Regions from separate parts of the Klebsiella sp. RIT-PI-d genome, predicted to be linked through region 1. Evidence: predicted binding sites of a transcription regulator. Region 1 holds the regulator's gene; the other holds the start of a gene.
What was found. The regulator PurR, encoded in region 1, represses purine synthesis genes. The targets are predictions, from matches to a motif close to CANGCAAACGTTTGCNTG.
Positions count from the first base shown of each region.

Region 1 (5,612 bases):
AGCACCAGTAGCGTTGTGGCATCTTTAACCCAGAGCATCCCCAGACAGCCGATGGCGAAAATTGCCAGTCCGGTTAATAACACCGGGCGACGACCGAAACGGTCAGAGAGCGGGCCCCAAATTAACTGGCCAAGGGCAAACCCCGCGAGGAATACACTTAAACTGGCGCTCACCGCTGCGGCAGGCGTATTAAGATCCTGCTGAATTGCCGCAAAGGCGGGTAAATACATATCGGTGGCTAAAAAACCCAGCACGCTGAGTCCGCCAAGCCACACCAAAAACCCTTTTCCAGGTTGCATAACACTTCTCTTTATAATTGCAGATGACAGGAACATGAGTGTAGGCAGTGCATTCCAGGTTGTGAAACGCTAATATTTGCGAATTGACATCAAAAAAATTGAAGGCAAAAAATGTGGTCAGAATATTCTCTTGAAGTCATAGATGCGGTAGCGCGCAACGGTAGCTTTAGCGCGGCGGCACAGGAGTTGCACCGCGTGCCTTCTGCTGTCAGCTATACAGTCCGCCAGATGGAAGAGTGGCTGGCTGTCCCGCTGTTTGAACGTCGGCACCGGGACGTAGAATTAACGCCGGCAGGAAGCTGGTTTTTGAAAGAAGGGCGTTCTGTTATCAAAAAAATGCTGATCACCCGCCAGCAGTGTCAGCAAATTGCCAACGGCTGGCGCAGTCAACTGCCTATCGCCGTCGATAACATTGTCAGACCTGAACGCACTCGCCAGATGATTGTCGATTTCTATCGCCATTTCCCGGATGTCGAACTGATCGTTTTTCAGGAAGTTTTTAACGGTGTCTGGGATGCGCTGGCGGACGGCCGCGTTGAACTGGCGATTGGCGCAACGCAGGCTATTCCGGTCGGAGGACGCTATGCCTTTCGCGATATGGGCATGCTGAGCTGGAGCTGCGTTGTGGCGCGCCACCATCCTCTGGCGCTTAATATCGGGCCTTTAAGCGATGATGAATTGCGCAACTGGCCGTCGCTGGTACGCGAAGACACCTCGCGATCGCTGCCTAAACGTACGACGTGGCTGCTGGACAATCAAAAAAGGGTGGTCGTGCCTGACTGGGAGTCTTCGGCTACCTGCATCTCGGCAGGGCTCTGCGCGGCAATGATCCCCTCACATTCTGCCCGCCCGTGGCTGGATTCCGGGGAGTGGGTGGAGCTGGATCTGGAAAATCCTTTTCCTGATGCGGCATGTTGTTTAACCTGGCAGCAGAGTGATATTTCACCCGCGCTGGAATGGCTGCTGGCGTATCTGGGCGACAGTGAAACACTGAATAAAGAGTGGCTGCGGGACCCGCAGGAAACGGACCCCGCTTGTTAACTTAGCGGCGATAGTCAAGATAGGGACCGTCAGCAACCGATCGACGTTCAATGAGTTGAGGATGAACCTCAATTGATTTTGATTCGACGCGCTTATTCACAATGCGATCCAGCAGGGTATTGAACGCTTCCTCTCCGAGCGAGTCTTTAGGCTGATGAATGGTTGTCAGCGCCGGTGTAAAGAAACGGGCGTTGCGCACATTGTCATAGCCAATCAGGGAGATATCCTGCGGTACGCGCAAACCCATTTCATCGGCAGCGCAGAGCGCACCCATCGCCATGATATCACCGCCGCAGAAAACGGCTGTCGGGCGAGGGGATTGATTAAGAATTTTTTGCATCGCCTGATAACCTGACTCAGGCTCAAAATCACCCTGCACGATCCACTGCGGTGGAACATTAACCTGAGTTTCTTCCATTGCTTTCATAAAACCGGCCAGTCGACCTGCGCCGGTATTGCGCTCGAGCGCGCCCGGAATAATACCGATGTCACGATGTCCACGCTCAAGTAAATACCGCCCGGCCATGTAACCCCCTTCGAAGGCATTGTCGATCACCGAGTCGGTAAAATCAGCTTTGGATTCGCCCCAGTCCATTACCACCATCGGTATATGACGGTATTCTTCCAGCATTTTCAATAGCGGCTCAGGATACTCAGAGCACATCACCAGCAGGCCATCGACACGCTTCTGCGCCATCATTGAAAGGTAGGCGCCTTGCTTTTCTATGTCGTTCCAGGCATTGCCAAGGATCAGTGTGTAGCCTTTCTGAAAACAGCTTTTTTCAACCGCTTCAATAATTTCAGCAAAATAGGCGGCTTCGCTGCTGGTCGCCAGAAGGCCAATGGACTTGGTATGATTTACCTTGAGGCTCCTGGCAACGGCGCTCGGAGAGTAGTGAAGTTCTTTAATTGCCGCCCACACCGCATTACGCGTATCTTCAGCAACAAAACGCGTCTTGTTGATAACGTGAGATACAGTGGTAGTGGAAACGTTTGCGCGTCTCGCGACATCTTTAATTGTTGCCATTAAATCTTACTCCGGACCCTGGCCTGAACGCCTGCAAATAGGAGGGTAAACGTTTGCCTTTACACACCCCTGTTGCAATTTCGTCGTCATTGCTTTGCGCCGGGAAATGACACATTACGTCAGGTGAGGGGTAATGACTGGTACGCTTATAATTAAGCGTGGAATTTTGGCCGATTCTGAAGAAAAGTGAAAGAGAAAAATGTGTCTCACTTTAAATCCTGCAAGATTTTCGCCGCAAGGTGTGTAAAAATGGACAAGCTCACATTTCACAAGGTTATAACAAGGAGTAAAAATCGATGAGTACCGATCTTAAGTTTTCCCTGGTCACCACGATCATTGTCCTGAGTCTGATTGTCGCAAGTGCTCTGGTTGCTGTCCTGCACTGATTGCTCCGGCGGAGTATTTTCTCTCCCTCGTGCTCCGTACCAGCTTATTGTGCTGATAGTAAAACTGTTTTGCTTGTGGCTTACTTTTATTTTTTCAATGATGTCGCTTTTTTCGCCGCGCCAGCCAGCATATGAGACCTGCATTAGCCGCTAACGGGTAACACAGAGGGCGCAAGCCCTCTGTGTGTTAACTCAGGCTGCCAGGTTGTCAGCCACGAATGACCAGTTCACCAGCGCCCAGAAATGCTCCAGATAACCCGGGCGGGCATTACGATAGTCAATGTAATAAGCATGTTCCCAGACATCGACCGTTAATAGCGGTTTGTCGGAGGTGGTCAGCGGTGTGCCGGCGTTAGAGGTGGATACAATCGCCAGGCTGCCGTCAGATTTTTGTACCAGCCATGTCCAGCCAGAACCAAAATTCTTGATTGCCGCATCGGTAAACTGCTTTTTAAAGTCGTCTACGCTGCCGAACGACTGGCTAAGGGCTGCGGCGAGATCGCTGCCTGGTTCGCCGCCAGCGTCAGGAGCCAGGCAGTGCCAGTAAAAGGTGTGGTTCCATACCTGAGCCGCATTGTTAAAAATAGCGCCTTCCGAGCCGCGAATAATGTCCTCAAGCGACTGGTTTTCCCACTGCGTATCTTTGATGAGGTTATTCAGATTTGTTACGTAGGCCTGATGATGTTTGCCGTGATGATAAGTGAGGGTCTGGGCAGAAATGTGCGGTTCCAGCGCGTCTTTTGCATACGGTAATGCAGGTAATTCAAACGACATTGCAATACTCCTTTTTTATTTTGATAACTCAATATCCACATGATAAGCATGGATATATTAACAAAATAAAGGCACAGGCAGAAGAGGCGTTCTTAGGCTGCATGTGCCCTAAAAGGATAATCAGCGGATCGTTTTAGCTGTCATCACCCGGCGTGCCCCCACATAGTGACGCACCCAGTAATCTTCGCTCAATGATGATATCTGGATATCCTGACCGCTGCGCGGTGACTGAATAAATTTACCGTTCCCGACATATACGCCAACGTGGTCGGCGGTGCCTCTGCCCTGAGTGCGGAAGAACACCAGATCGCCGCTTTCGAGACTTCTGCGCTCAATCGGTGCGGCATCACGCAGATGGTACATCTCGTTAGCCGTCCGCGGGATAGGGATTTTGACTAAATCTTTGTAGGCATAATAAACCAGACCGCTGCAATCGAAGCCGGTGCGCGGCGAGGAACCGCCCCAGTGATACGGTTTGCCGATCTGATTCATTAACTTTGACATGGCCGTTTTTTGTGCTTTTTGCATACGGACCTTATGGACATCACTCAACGCCAGCGGTTTGGCTGAGGCATTGAGGCATTTATTCTTGTAACCTTTGCGCGTGAGGCATTTTTTATCTGCCAGTTTTACGGCCGCAATTTTGCTGTTTTTAGTACTATTGCGCTGAGATTTACTGGCAGTGAGGGTGGTTTTATTTTTCGTTTTAGCGGTGTTTTTACTGGCTTTGGTAGCGGTTTTACTGGCTGTCTTGCTGGTCTTCTTACTTTTATTCTTTTTGCCCGACGCTTTTGCAAAATGCGTTTTTTCTGTGGCCGACGCTCTCGTTTGTTCAGAGGCCTGGGCAAGCGGTGAAAAAGTAAGCGATGTTAACAGTAAAGCACAGAGCGTGATCGAGACTTTGTTTATCCGCGCCACTGAGCATTCCCCTGATTCGGGCAGGCATGAGGATATGCCTGCGGGTGATGATAACAAAAAAGCCTGATGATTCTAATGCATAAAAAGGCTGGAAGTTAATAGTCTTTTTGCATGTAAAATAGCAATTTGCTATCGAGTGCAAAAAAAAGCATCAGTTAACATGACGCAAGCGCATTATTTGTGCAATTGATTTATGCAATGAATACCATAACGGCATTAATTACATATCTTCCGGCGTAAGACGATACAATAATAGCGCGTGAATAAAATGTTATTTTCGGTATGGGGCCTGAAACGCTACAATGACAGACTACTGCCGTAAAAGAAGTTAAGGAAGCATGACAATGACGACGACAATTGAAAAAATCCAGCGTCAAATCGCTGAAAACCCGATCCTGCTGTATATGAAAGGATCACCTAAGTTACCAAGCTGCGGCTTCTCTGCTCAGGCGGTTCAGGCACTCTCTGCCTGCGGCGAGCGTTTTGCCTATGTCGACATCCTGCAGAATCCGGACATCCGCGCCGAATTACCGCAATATGCAAACTGGCCAACTTTCCCGCAGCTGTGGGTCGATGGTGAACTGGTTGGCGGCTGTGACATTATTATTGAGATGTACCAGCGTGGTGAGCTTCAGTCGCTGATTAAAGAGACTGCGGCTAAGTACCCTGCCGAGGGGACTGACGCGCAGTAAGCGTAATGTCTGATTAAAAAGCGACGTCACGTCGCTTTTTTTATGGCTATGCTTCGTCGGGAACGGGCAGCGGCCAGCCGCCGAGACGTTTCCAGCGGTTGACAATTTCGCAAAACAGCAGCGCAGTTTGTTCCGTATCGTACAGGGCCGAGTGAGCCTGAGTGCTGTCGAAATCAAGACCTGCCGCAGCACAGGCTTTAGACAACACGGTTTGCCCCAGCGCCAGCCCGCTCAGGGCAGCGGTATCAAACGTGACGAAAGGATGAAACGGGTTACGCTTCAGAGAGGATCGCTCTGCTGCCGCCATCATAAAGCCATGATCAAACGTCGCATTGTGCGCGACCATAATTGCCCGGTTACATCCCCGATCCTTAATGCCTTTACGCACCGCTTTAAAAATAGCGTGTAATGCGTCATGTTCACTGACGGCACCCCGCAGCGGATTGGTTGGATCGATCCCGTTAAAGGCCAGCGC
Region 1 covers NZ_LGIT01000009.1:1,301,836-1,307,447, reverse strand. Annotated here, with positions in the region: gene punC (purine nucleoside transporter PunC) at 1-299, opposite strand, end outside; gene punR (DNA-binding transcriptional activator PunR) at 411-1,340, shown strand; gene purR (HTH-type transcriptional repressor PurR) at 1,342-2,367, opposite strand; gene AC791_RS20380 (YnhF family membrane protein) at 2,664-2,753, shown strand; gene sodB (superoxide dismutase [Fe]) at 2,946-3,527, opposite strand; gene AC791_RS12530 (C40 family peptidase) at 3,648-4,445, opposite strand; gene AC791_RS12525 (Grx4 family monothiol glutaredoxin) at 4,790-5,137, shown strand; gene rnt (ribonuclease T) at 5,184-5,612, opposite strand, start outside.

Region 2 (5,612 bases), 1.2 Mb from region 1:
CCGGGCTGACGCGATTGCCACTGTCCACCACAATGCGTAAAGGCTGGCGCAGTTCTGCCTGCGGATAGAGGGCCTGTGTATCAGGAGACAGCTCATTCCAGCGCACGGTGAGCTGCGGATCGTCAGCCAGCACGGTGGCGCTGGTGGTGAGAATGGCGTGACTTTGCGCGCGCAGGCGCTGGACGTCGCGCCGGGCTTCAGGAGAGGTGATCCACTGGCTTTCCCCATTCGCCATCGCGGTTCGTCCATCAAGCGATGCGCCAAGCTTAAGCTGCACATAGGGAAAGCCGGTACGCATCCGCTTAAGAAATCCTTTATTTAACGCTTCAGCCTCGCTCATCATCAGGCCGTGACTAACCTCAATCCCTTCTTGCCTGAGGCGATACAGTCCGCGTCCGGCAACCTGGGGATTTGGATCCTGCATCGCGGCAACCACGCGCGTAATACCAGCATTAATCAGCGCTTCGCAGCATGGGGGCGTGCGCCCGTGATGACTGCACGGCTCAAGCGTAACGTACGCTGTCGCCCCGCGGGCATTTTCGCCTGCCATTCGCAGCGCGTGCACTTCTGCATGTGGCTCTCCGGCGCGATGATGATAGCCCTCACCGACGATCCTGCCGTCTTTGACAATCACACACCCTACGTTAGGGTTGGGATGCGTTGTAAAACGACCACGCTGCGCCAGCTTAAGCGCTCGCGCCATATACATTTCATCCTGCATGATGTTAATCCTGTAAGCGGGCGATCTCTTCGCCAAACTCTTTAATGTCTTCAAAGCTGCGATAAACCGAGGCAAAACGAATATAGGCGACCTTATCGAGTTTTTTGAGCTGTTCCATGACCAGATTACCGATCATCTTACTGGGAATTTCGCGTTCACCGGTTGCCCGAAGCTGCGATTTAATATGGTTCAGGGCCATTTCAACGTCATCGGCGCTGACCGGCCGTTTTTCCAGCGCCCGAAGAATACCATTACGCAGCTTATCCTCATTAAACGGCTCGCGCACATCGTTACTTTTCACCACCCGGGGCATCACCAGCTCAGCCACTTCAAAGGTGGTGAAACGTTCATTACATACCAGACACTGACGTCGACGGCGTACGGAAGACCCCTCCCCTACCAGACGAGAATCAATCACTTTGGTATCTACGGCTAAACAGAATGGGCAGTGCATATCGCGTCCTGACGAGGGAGTAATGTGAAATATAGTTTACCCTGAACTGAGACGACTACAAAGTGAGAGCTTTTGAGACTTTGGATCGATGGCAGATGCGCTATTATCCTCTACCATAATGAGAATGTGAGTCTTTTTGAAGGGATCGTCGCAATGACAAGACGTTATGTAAAAGTAGTGGTGCTGGGAAGCCTGTTTTCACTCAGCGCCTGCGCACCACAAAGTGAGGTTCGTCAGCTTCATCAGAGCGTCAGCACGCTTAATCAGGAGATGACCAAACTGAACCAAGAGACGGTCAAAATCACCCAGCAAAATGCATTGAATAAAAACTCCGCCAGTGGGGTGTACTTGCTGCCGGGTGCGAATACACCAGCCCGCCTGAATAGCCAGATTGGTATGCTGCGCATGTCGCTTGCCAATATTACACCTGACGCCAACGGGACCCGTCTGACGCTGCGTATTCAGGGTGAATCTAACGATCCGTTACCTGCATTTAGCGGAACCGTTGAATGGGGGCAAATTCAGGGAACAACCCAGGATCACCGCGAGGTTAATGTTCAGAACCAGCTGATCACAGCTCCGGCCAGCACTCTGGCGCCCAGCGATGTTGACCTGCCATTACAACTTAACGGCATTACGCCCGAGCAGTTAGGTTTTATTCGCATCCATGATATTCAGCCTGCACAACAGCCGTAGTTATCCCGGATTCACTTTTTGAGTTGCGGCACACCCGGCATCACCGCCGGGTCTGCTGTTATTTGGCCTGCGCCAGCAAAGTGCCATCACGTTTGCCCCTCCCCTGCGACAGTCATCATCACTCATACTTATTTAAATCCTGTAAATGTTGGCAATGAAACAGGTTGCCAGTACAATGCGCGCCGTTAATGTACGCAAACGTGAACGCAATCGATTACGTGTGTGACAAGAATGTGAAACAACACATATTTTTGTGAGCAATGATTCTTATAATAGGCACCACAGAAATTTGAAACATTCAGTAACGCGAAGTCATCTTTTCATTCCCGAATGGGATTTTTTTCAAACAGTGGCATAACTATGAAACATACAATTCTTGCAGCAGGCGCAGTGCTGGCACTCTCTTCTGGCTTCACCGCTCAGGCAGCCGAACAGGAAAAACCGCAGTTCGTCTCCGACTGGTGGCATCAGAGCGTCAACGTTGTTGGCAGCTATCACACCCGCTTTGGACCGGCATTACGTAACGATACCTATCTGGAATACGAAGCGTTCGCCAAAAAAGACTGGTTTGACTTCTACGGTTACGTGGATGCGCCACGCTTCTTTGGGGGTGATGGTGATTCCCGCGGGATCTGGAATCATGGTTCTCCGCTGTTTACTGAAATTGAACCGCGTTTTTCTATTGATAAACTAACGAATACCGATCTGAGCGTTGGCCCGTTCAAAGAATGGTACTTTGCGAACAACTATATTTACGATATGGGTCGCAATCAGGCAGGCCGTCAGAGCACCTGGTACATGGGTTTGGGTACCGACGTGGAAACCGGTCTGCCAATTGGTCTGTCGCTGAACGTGTATGCGAAATATCAGTGGCAGAACTATGGCGCATCCAACGAAAACGAGTGGGATGGCTATCGCTTTAAAATTAAATACTTTGTGCCTATTACCGACGTGTGGGGCGGCCACCTGAGCTACATCGGCTTCACCAACTTTGACTGGGGTTCAGATTTGGGCGACGACCAGTACCGCACCAGTAATTCTATCGCCTCCAGCCACGTGCTGGCGCTGAACTACGATCACTGGCACTACTCAGTGGTGGCCCGTTACTTCCATAACGGCGGACAGTGGAATGATGGCGATCGCCCGGTATGGCAGGCAGAGCCGATTAAATCCAACGGCTTCGGCTGGTATCTGGTTGCAGGCTATAATTTCTAATCGCCTTGCTCGCCAAAAGCCGATCTACCGATCGGCTTTTTTTGGCTTATTATCCGATGCAGCGTAACGCGCGGGTATGATCCAACAGCCACGGACGTAAATACCCCACCGTGTTTGAAAAAGGCAAAACATCCTCCGGCAAACAAATGCCATACTGCTGCTGAATATGTTCGCGACGGGTGATCACGCGCTGCCATAGCGCCGGATACTCGCGCGCCAGCACCTCACGCAGTTCCCAATCGGCCAGTGCGACGGTATCTTCGATGCTGGCACCGGCATACCCAGGTCGGGACGGAATAATATCGATTTGCAGCAGCATCCCACTGCGTAAAATCGCCTCAGAATTTGGCCCAATCGGCGAGCAGAGCCACTCTTCATCGGCAACCAGGTGACCGGGATTGAGATGCCAGCGGTATTTTTCTTTAGGTAGCACCTGCTCAATTAATGCATATATCTCCCCGCCGCGCATACCGATCCGCAGGTTTTCCAGCCAGCTAACCACCGCCAGATAATAGGGTTTTGCCATCACCTCAAGGTAGTCGGCAACGTCCGCAGGCAGCTCGAGCGCATCGGCGACCACGTAAGCCGCACGGCTGCTCAACCCGCCTTTAAAACTGGTGGTAAGCGAAAACTTATCTCCCCGCGCAATGATCTTATCCCCCGGATAGAGACCGGCATGGGCGAAGCGTTCCCCGGTGGCGGCAATCATCACCACGTTATTAGGCTGCCCTTCCGCCGCCAGCAGCGAGCCGATTTGCTTTTCCGTTTTACCCAGTGAAATAGCATTCATCGCGGTCAGTATGGCCGTTGATGCCAGATTGGCACCATATTCATAATGCGCCAGCTCATTCGCATTGTTTAAGGTGCGCACGCCGCTATCAGGCGCGATAAACAGTGCCGTTGCGTTAGTAAAATCGCTCTGCCCCTGCACGGCCTGGCGCAGGGCATCAACGATAAAGGCCGGAAGATCGAACACAGTCTGTGCGCTGTCTGCCATTCCGGTGAATAACTTCCAGCCCACCAGTCCATAACGTTTACCTGCGCTAATACCCGCCTGCGCAAGCTGTTCGGGCAGGGAGTGCAGATTATCCATAGGCTGATTGGGCAGTGAAAACCACGGAGCATGGATCACCGTATTCGGCAGCCGCGCATGGGCGGCCAGTTTGAGATTTTCGTTGCCTAAGACCAGGACTGCATCGCCCGTGCTGTGCAGTACCAGTAACGCTTCTTCAAAGCGTGGAATAAAACCGGTGAGGTATTCAAAGTTGCCGCCGTGCTCTTTGTCGGCGTAAATAATCAGCGCATCCAGCTGCTGCTGCTGCATTCTGGCGACAACGTTATGTTTACGGGCCCGAAGAGTGTCGTTACTGAGGATCACTGAGGGTACATCATGCCAGACGGCAGGCGGCGTAACGTTTTGCAGTTGAACAGATGAAAGGGAACAGATCACTGGCATTACTCCATGTCAAAAGCCATTTAACATGGAGAGTAGCGAATATTTGCGCTGCTGTAATAAAAAAATCCCGGTCCTGCGACCGGGATTCCATATCTGAACTGAAAGTCAGTTTACGGCAGAATTGACGGTTGATCCGCCCCTTCTTTCTCAACTTTCTGCTGCAGCATGTGCTCGCGTCGCATCCCGAGTTTCAGCGCCAGCGCTGAGGCCACGTAGATAGACGACGCCGTACCGATGGAAACACCGATCAGCATGGTCAGCGAGAAGCCTTCCAGTACCGGACCACCAAAGAGGTACAGCATTAGAATAACCACTAACGTAGTACCAGAGGTAATCAACGTACGGTGCAGCGTCTGGGTCAACGACACGTTAAAGATTTCGTAAGGCGTCCCGCGACGAATTTTGCGGAAGTTTTCACGAATACGGTCGGATACCACGATGCTATCGTTCAGCGAGTAACCAATGACCGACATCAGTGATGCAACGATAGTCAGGTCAATCTCGATGTGGAATAACGACAAAATGCCCAAGGTGATAATCACATCGTGCGCCAGCGAGATAACAACCCCGGCTGCCAGTCGCCACTCAAAGCGGAAACCGACGTACACCAGGATTGAAATCAGCGCCACCAGCAGCGCCATTGCCCCGGTTTGTGCCAGATCGGCACCTACGCTTGGCCCCACAAATTCAATACGCTTAACGGCGGCGTTTTGATGGGTGGCCTCATTAATGACGCTCAGTACCTTGCTGCCCAGTACCTGGCCGCCGTTTTCACCCTCGGTCGGCGGCATGCGGACCATGATGTCATGGCTGCTACCAAAGTTTTGCAACTGCGGCTCTTCAAAGCCGGCTTTTTGCAGCGCTTCGCGCATCACGTCCATATCAGCGGGTTTTTCAAGGGTGATTTCAATGACGGTACCGCCGGTGAAATCAAGCCCCCAGTTAAAACCGCGGATGCCCATAACCACAATGGCCGCCACCAGCAACAGGCCGGAGATGCCAAAAGCCCAGTAGTCCCAGCGCATAAAGTCATAGACTTTACGGCCGTGGTTCAATTGTTCAACAGTATA
Region 2 covers NZ_LGIT01000009.1:128,334-133,945, reverse strand. Annotated here, with positions in the region: gene ribD (bifunctional diaminohydroxyphosphoribosylaminopyrimidine deaminase/5-amino-6-(5-phosphoribosylamino)uracil reductase RibD) at 1-721, opposite strand, end outside; gene nrdR (transcriptional regulator NrdR) at 726-1,175, opposite strand; gene AC791_RS07210 (DUF3251 domain-containing protein) at 1,329-1,871, shown strand; gene AC791_RS07205 (nucleoside-specific channel-forming protein Tsx) at 2,232-3,086, shown strand; gene AC791_RS07200 (M24 family metallopeptidase) at 3,136-4,542, opposite strand; gene secF (protein translocase subunit SecF) at 4,653-5,612, opposite strand, start outside.
Region 2: a site for PurR is predicted at 2,075-2,092, ahead of AC791_RS07205 (nucleoside-specific channel-forming protein Tsx). Genes of this name have one in related genera too.